Regions from separate parts of the Saccharococcus thermophilus genome, predicted to be linked through region 1. Evidence: predicted binding sites of a transcription regulator. Region 1 holds the regulator's gene; the other holds the start of a gene.
What was found. The regulator CtsR, encoded in region 1, represses protease genes until heat stress. The targets are predictions, from matches to a motif close to ATGGTCAATAAAGGTCAAACA.

Region 1 (3,807 bases):
CAGGAAGGTAGGGCGAGCAGGCTGCTGGAATAGCCTGTCCAAGCGGTTAGGCTGCCAGATAGGCAAATCCGTCTGGCGCAAAGGCGGAGCCGTGATGGCGAAGGGACCATCGGTCCCGAAGTCCCCGATCCTACACTGCCAAGAAAAGCCTCTAGCGAGGTGAGAGGTGCCCGTACCGCAAACCGACACAGGTAGGCGAGGAGAGAATCCTAAGGTGCGCGGGAGAACTCTCGTTAAGGAACTCGGCAAAATGACCCCGTAACTTCGGGAGAAGGGGTGCTCTCTTGGGTGAATAGCCCGAGGGAGCCGCAGTGAAAAGGCCCAAGCGACTGTTTATCAAAAACACAGGTCTCTGCGAAGCCGAAAGGCGAAGTATAGGGGCTGACACCTGCCCGGTGCTGGAAGGTTAAGGGGAGCGCTTAGCGCAAGCGAAGGTGCGAACCGAAGCCCCAGTAAACGGCGGCCGTAACTATAACGGTCCTAAGGTAGCGAAATTCCTTGTCGGGTAAGTTCCGACCCGCACGAAAGGTGTAACGACTTGGGCACTGTCTCAACGAGAGACCCGGTGAAATTATACTACCTGTGAAGATGCAGGTTACCCGCGACAGGACGGAAAGACCCCGTGGAGCTTTACTGCAGCCTGATATGGAATTTTGGTATCGCTTGTACAGGATAGGTGGGAGCCTGGGAAGCCGGAGCGCCAGCTTCGGTGGAGGCGCCGGTGGGATACCACCCTGGCGGTATTGAAATTCTAACCCGCACCCCTGATCGGGGTGGGAGACAGTGTCAGGTGGGCAGTTTGACTGGGGCGGTCGCCTCCCAAAAGGTAACGGAGGCGCCCAAAGGTTCCCTCAGAATGGTTGGAAATCATTCGTAGAGTGCAAAGGCACAAGGGAGCTTGACTGCGAGACGGACAGGTCGAGCAGGGACGAAAGTCGGGCTTAGTGATCCGGTGGTTCCGTATGGAAGGGCCATCGCTCAACGGATAAAAGCTACCCCGGGGATAACAGGCTGATCTCCCCCAAGAGTCCACATCGACGGGGAGGTTTGGCACCTCGATGTCGGCTCATCGCATCCTGGGGCTGTAGTCGGTCCCAAGGGTTGGGCTGTTCGCCCATTAAAGCGGTACGCGAGCTGGGTTCAGAACGTCGTGAGACAGTTCGGTCCCTATCCGTCGCGGGCGCAGGAAATTTGAGAGGAGCTGTCCTTAGTACGAGAGGACCGGGATGGACGCACCGCTGGTGTACCAGTTGTCCCGCCAGGGGCACCGCTGGGTAGCTATGTGCGGAAGGGATAAGCGCTGAAAGCATCTAAGCGTGAAGCCCCCCTCAAGATGAGATTTCCCATCGCGTCAAGCGAGTAAGATCCCTCGAAGATGACGAGGTCGATAGGTCCGAGGTGGAAGCGTGGCGACACGTGCAGCTGACGGATACTAATCGATCGAGGACTTAACCAAGAAAAGCGCACGAAAAGCGGAGGCGACTGCTTAGCCCCGATGGGCGCTGGAAGACCTGCGAGGAGGCTGTCGCCGCCACAGCAGGTCTGAAGCGACCCAAGGGGCTAGGAGCCGGAGCTAGACACCACGAAAAGCGGAGGACGCCCGCCTATCGGCGACACGCGCTGGAGGGCCCGTGAGGAGGCTGTTGCCGCCGCAACGGGACCGAAGCGTCGCGAGCCGATGGCGTCCGGAGCTAGACAGCAAAGGCGCCCGGCTTCTTCCAAACAGACGGTTATCTAGTTTTGAAGGAATGAACTCCTTCTTGACAACATCGATTAGATGGATATAATAATACATGTCCAATTGAAATACTTGCCTAGTGACTATAGCGGAGAGGAAACACCCGTTCCCATCCCGAACACGGAAGTTAAGCTCTCCAGCGCCGATGGTAGTTGGGGCCAGCGCCCCTGCAAGAGTAGGTCGTCGCTAGGCAGGGTGAAGAAGCATGTCTTTCTTATGAAGGGCATGCTTCTTTTTTTGCCTTACTTTTGTTTATTCTTCTTTTCCTTGACCTTAAAAATAATGTTGATGTTTCATTTTTCGCAAAAAAGGATATCCTATGACTAAAAAAAGGATATCCTAATGACCAGTCATTTTTATCGGCAACTCTTGCATTTTTTTGTAATACACTATATAGTAGAATTAAGGTCAAATATAGTCAAAGTCAACTTTGATTGTTAAGGAGGAGGTAGAGTGCCAAACATTTCAGACATTATCGAGCAATATCTAAAACAAGTATTAAATATGAGTGACAAAGACATTGTCGAGATTAAACGTAGTGAAATTGCCAGTAAATTTCAGTGCGTTCCGTCACAAATTAATTACGTGATCAATACCAGGTTTACACTCGAGAGAGGGTATATTGTCGAGAGCAAACGCGGAGGCGGCGGCTATATCCGCATTATGAAAGTGAAAGCCAAAAGCGAGGCGCAATTAATTGATCAATTGCTCGAATTAGTCGGACATCGTCTCAGCCAATCCAATGCGGAAGACATTATTGAGCGCCTTATCGAGGAAAAAGTCATTTCTAAGCGGGAAGCAAAGATCATGTTAAGCGTGATGGATCGCTCTGTTTTATATATTGATTTGCCGCAGCGCGATGAATTGCGGGCTCGCATGCTCAAAGCGATGCTGACATCGCTGAAATACAAATAGTGGAGGGGACCATGTTGATATGCCAAGAGTGTAAACAAAGACCGGCGACGATGCATTTTACAAAGATTATTAACGGCGAAAAAACCGAATTTCATCTTTGTGAACAATGCGCGAAAGAGCATGGAGATATGTTTATGTTTTACGAAAACGATGACTTTTCGTTAAACAATTTATTGGCCGGATTGCTTAATTTCCAAACGCCGATGAAGGAAATGACCGCCAATACGTTCCCAAACTCAGATATTTTACAGTGTGAAACATGTAAAATGACCTATCATCAATTCACCCAAATCGGGCGTTTTGGTTGCTCCGATTGTTATCGGACATTTGCGCGATATTTGCCCCCAATATTAAAAAGGCTTCATAGCGGAAATTCGACCCATTACGGAAAAATACCGAAACGAAAAGGTGGAGTACTTCACCTGCGCAAACAACTCTCCATTCTAAAACAAAAGCTACAGGAACTTGTAGCGAGAGAAGAGTTTGAAAAAGCGGCAGAAGTCCGCGACCAAATTCGCTCCTTGGAATATCAGCTGCGTCAACGCGGAGAGGAGGAAATGTAGCTGTATGTCATTTGAAAAGTTTTTTAATACAGCCGTTAGTTCTTGGATGAGCCAGGAAGGTCCTGATTCTGACATCGTATTAAGCAGCCGCATCCGCTTGGCAAGAAACCTTGTTGATTTCCGCTTTCCAACCGTGTTTAGCAGCGAAGAGGCACAGCAAATCGTTTCCTTGTTTGAACAAACATTTGCCTATCGTTCTTACCATCCAGTCGGCCGTTTTGAACTGCTGAAAATGTCCGAGCTTCAGCCGATCGAAAAAAGGGTATTGGTAGAAAAGCACTTAATTAGCCCGCTTTTGGCGGAAGATTCTCCATTCGGGGCCTGTCTGCTTTCCGAAAATGAAGAAGTAAGCATTATGATTAACGAAGAAGACCATATTCGCATTCAATGCTTATTCCCAGGATTGCAATTAACGGAAGCATTGGAAGCAGCGAACGAACTGGACGATTGGATTGAAGAACATGTGAATTATGCGTTTGATGAAAAACTCGGCTATTTAACAAGCTGTCCAACTAACGTTGGAACAGGGATGCGCGCTTCTGTGATGATGCATCTTCCGGCGCTCGTTTTAACACAGCAAATGAATCGTAT
Region 2 (3,807 bases), 380 kb from region 1:
GCGATTCGTCAGGCAGATTTAATCGTTGTTGGTCCGGGAAGTTTATATACGAGCATTTTGCCGAACTTGCTCGTGCCGAAAATTGGCCAAGAAGTTTGCCAGGCAAAGGCGAAAAAAGTGTATGTATGCAACATTATGACCCAAGCGGGTGAAACGCTGCATTATACGGTTAGTGATCATGTAAAAGCCCTGCATGACCATATGGGATGTTCTTTTCTTGATGTGGTTATTGTCAATAGCGGCCAAATTCCGGAAGACATTCAACAGCGCTATGCACAAGAGTTGGCGGAACCGGTGCAAGATGACAGTGATCGGCTTGCGGAATTAGGAATAGAAGTGATTCGCGATCATATCGTCAGCTACGAGGATCAGGTCATCCGCCATGATACGAAAAAAGTGGCGTCATTGCTTCTCTCGCTGATTACAGCACCTCCTTCTTCCTAATGGCGCGCGTTGAACTAATGGAGGTGACGATAGATGTCGTTTGCGTCAGAGACAAAAAAAGAGCTGACCAATTTAGAAGTCAAGCCGTGCTGCTTAAAGGCGGAATTGTCTGCCCTTCTCCGCATGAACGGCTCCTTGTCGTTTTCCAACCGGAAAATGATTGTCGATGTACAAACGGAAAACGCTGCCATTGCGCGGAGAATTTACACCTTGTTAAAGAAAGGGTATAGCGTCACGGTTGAACTATTTGTTCGCAAAAAAATGCGTTTGAAAAAAAATAATGTATACATTGTCCGCGTTGTTGATGGCGCGCATGAGCTGTTACAAGATTTGAAAATATTGAAGGAGGATTTTTCGCTAATTCACGCGATTTCGCCAGAATTAGTGAAAAAAAAGTGCTGTAAGCGTTCTTATTTGCGTGGGGCGTTTCTTGCCGGCGGATCGGTCAACAATCCAGAGACGTCCTCGTACCATTTAGAGATTTTTTCCCTTTATGAAGAACATAATAATTCATTATGTGAATTAATGAACAGTCATTTTTTTCTGAATGCGAAAACGTTGGAACGAAAAAAAGGGTTTATTACGTATTTAAAAGAGGCAGAAAAAATTGCCGAGTTTTTAAATATTATCGGTGCCCATCAAGCGCTGTTGCGCTTTGAAGATATTCGCATTGTGCGTGATATGAGAAATTCGGTCAACCGGCTTGTCAACTGCGAAACCGCTAATCTCAATAAAACGATTGGCGCCGCGCTCCGTCAAGTCGAAAATATTCGCTACATTGACGAAACGATCGGATTAAGCTCCCTTCCGGATAAGCTGCGGGAAATTGCCGAATTGCGGATAAAGTATCAAGATGTAACATTAAAAGAATTAGGCGAATTAGTATCCGGGGGCAAGATCAGCAAATCGGGAATTAACCACCGCTTGCGCAAAATCGATGAAATTGCCGACCGGCTGCGGGCTGGAAAGCCTGTTGATTTTCATAAATCGTTATAAAAATAAAAAGGGGAGATGGGGAATGATAGAGAAACAAGTAGAAGTAAAATTAAAAACGGGATTGCAAGCGCGCCCGGCTGCGTTGTTTGTGCAAGAAGCGAACCGCTTTTCTTCTGATATTTTTTTAGAAAAAGATGGAAAACGGGTAAACGCCAAAAGCATTATGGGGCTAATGAGCCTAGCGATTAGTAGCGGTTCCGTCATTACGTTGATTGCGGACGGTCCCGACGAAAAGGCAGCGATTGAAAAGCTGGCCAGCTATGTACAAAAAGAAAAATAAAAAAGCGGCTGCTTCACAACGATGGCGAAGCAGCCCTTTTATTTTATTTTTCGTCCGCGCGCGTTAATACGCGGTCAATAATTCCGTATTCTTGCGCTTTTTGCGCCGTCATAAAGTTGTCGCGGTCTGTATCGCGTTCAATCACTTCAATCGGTTGCCCCGTATTTTCAGAGAGAATGCGATTTAATTTATCACGCAAGAAAAGGATGCGTTTAGCGGCAATTTCGATTTCAGTTGCTTGACCTTGGGCGCCGCCAAGCGGTTGATGGATCATGATTTCGCTGTTTGGCAAAGCGAATCGTTTTCCTTTGGCGCCGCCGGCGAGCAAAAATGCGCCCATAGACGCAGCCATGCCGATGCAGATCGTCGAAACGTCCGGCTTAATAAATTGCATCGTATCGTAAATCGCTAAGCCGGCTGTAATCGAACCGCCTGGGCTGTTAATATAAAGCGAAATGTCTTTTTCCGGATCTTCCGCGGCTAAAAATAACAGCTGCGAGACGATTGAGTTCGCTACTTGATCATCAATCGGAGTGCCGAGAAAAATGATACGGTCCTTTAATAAGCGGGAATAAATGTCGTACGCACGTTCACCGCGGTTTGTTTGTTCGATAACGGTAGGGATTAAATACATGAAGTTTCCTCCTTTGCCATTGACTAATCATATGTATTTTTATCATACCTGAATGGTCAATGAAGGTCAAACGAAACATCTTTGACCTTACTACTTTTGACCTTACATTTATAATTATTCGTGAACGATGTCAAACATCCCTCTTTTCATCATAACCTCTTTTCCATTTTTTAAACGCATTTTTCCTCTTGCAATTTAGAGAAGTTTCAACTATAATTGAACATGCAACTGAACATGATGCCCTCGTAGTGTAGTGGATAGCACGAGAGATTCCGGTTCTCTTAGCGTGGGTTCGAATCCTGCCGAGGGCGTATGAAAAAAACCTGCCGCGAAAAGCGGCAGGTTTTTTGCGTTTATGGAATATATATATTGCTACAGGTCATGTTCGGCCACAACAGGCATGGAAATGTCCCTCACTGCGTTGCTAAATTATTTCTATACCATGCCGAGGGGGCAGTAGTGTACAATAAAAGAAAAGGGGGATGGATGATGAGGACGGAATTATTGCAAGAGCAACGGTTGAAGCTGGCGCTGACAAAAGAACTGACGCAGGCGATTGAACTATTGCAGTACTCTGCCGTGGAACTGCAATCTTTTTTATACGAACAGTCACTCGATAATCCTTTTTTGGAGGTTCGTGATCATCGTTGGAAGCGAAGCGGGCGCCGCTTATCGGACAAAGACAAACAGCAGTGGCTGGAAAATATGAGCGCGCGCTCCGAAACGCTTTCGGCGCATTTAATGGCACAGTTGCCGGCGCTTTCGCTTGCAAAACGGGAAGAACGCGCCGTGCGTTACCTCATCGCTTCCCTTGATGAAGACGGCTATTTGCGGATCGATCTAGAAGAAATTGCTAATCGATTAGCTATTTCAAGGGAGGAAGCGGAAAAGGCGCTTGAAATCGTTCAGTCATTAGAGCCGGCTGGCGTTGGAGCGCGCAGCTTGGAAGAATGTTTATATTTGCAGTTGCGACGTTTGCCAGAGCGGGATGAATTTGCTGAACAAATCATCAAACATCATTTTTCCTTATTTGCGGAAAAGTCATGGAAAACATTGGCGAAGCAGCTTGGGGTCGATATCGCCTCGTTGCAGCGCGTATGGGATTTAATCCGCACGCTTGAACCGCGTCCTGGCATTCATTACACAAAGGAGATGCCGCATTTTATCATTCCGGATATCATCATCGAACGCGGCGCGGAAAAAGGAGAATGGCGCATTTTCTTTAACGACGATGTGCATCCGGAATTAGTCTGGAATCGGGAGTATGAACAGAGAATTTCCTATTCCTACGATAGCCAAGTTCACGGTTTTGTCAAAGATAAATATCGGCAGTTTTTATGGCTTGTTAAAAGCTTAGAGCAACGCAAACAAACGTTGTTAAATATTATGGCCGTCATTGTCAATAAGCAGCTGCCATGTTTGGAAACGGGGTTTGCTGCGTTAAAGCCCCTCA

Region 2: the regulator CtsR is predicted to act here: its motif matches at 2,407-2,427, upstream of clpP (ATP-dependent Clp endopeptidase proteolytic subunit ClpP).

Annotation. Positions count from the first base shown of each region.
Region 1 covers NZ_JAASRS010000001.1:142,255-146,061, reverse strand. The annotation lists rRNA gene BDD39_RS00880 (23S ribosomal RNA) at 1-1,456, shown strand, start outside; rRNA gene rrf (5S ribosomal RNA) at 1,814-1,930, shown strand; gene BDD39_RS00870 (CtsR family transcriptional regulator) at 2,192-2,653, shown strand; gene mcsA (protein-arginine kinase activator protein McsA) at 2,668-3,216, shown strand; gene mcsB (protein-arginine kinase McsB) at 3,221-3,807, shown strand, end outside.
Region 2 covers NZ_JAASRS010000001.1:523,298-527,104, forward strand. The annotation lists gene BDD39_RS02790 (gluconeogenesis factor YvcK family protein) at 1-444, shown strand, start outside; gene whiA (DNA-binding protein WhiA) at 478-1,440, shown strand; gene BDD39_RS02800 (HPr family phosphocarrier protein) at 1,463-1,720, shown strand; gene clpP (ATP-dependent Clp endopeptidase proteolytic subunit ClpP) at 1,764-2,354, opposite strand; tRNA gene BDD39_RS02810 (tRNA-Arg) at 2,594-2,665, shown strand; gene rpoN (RNA polymerase factor sigma-54) at 2,844-3,807, shown strand, end outside.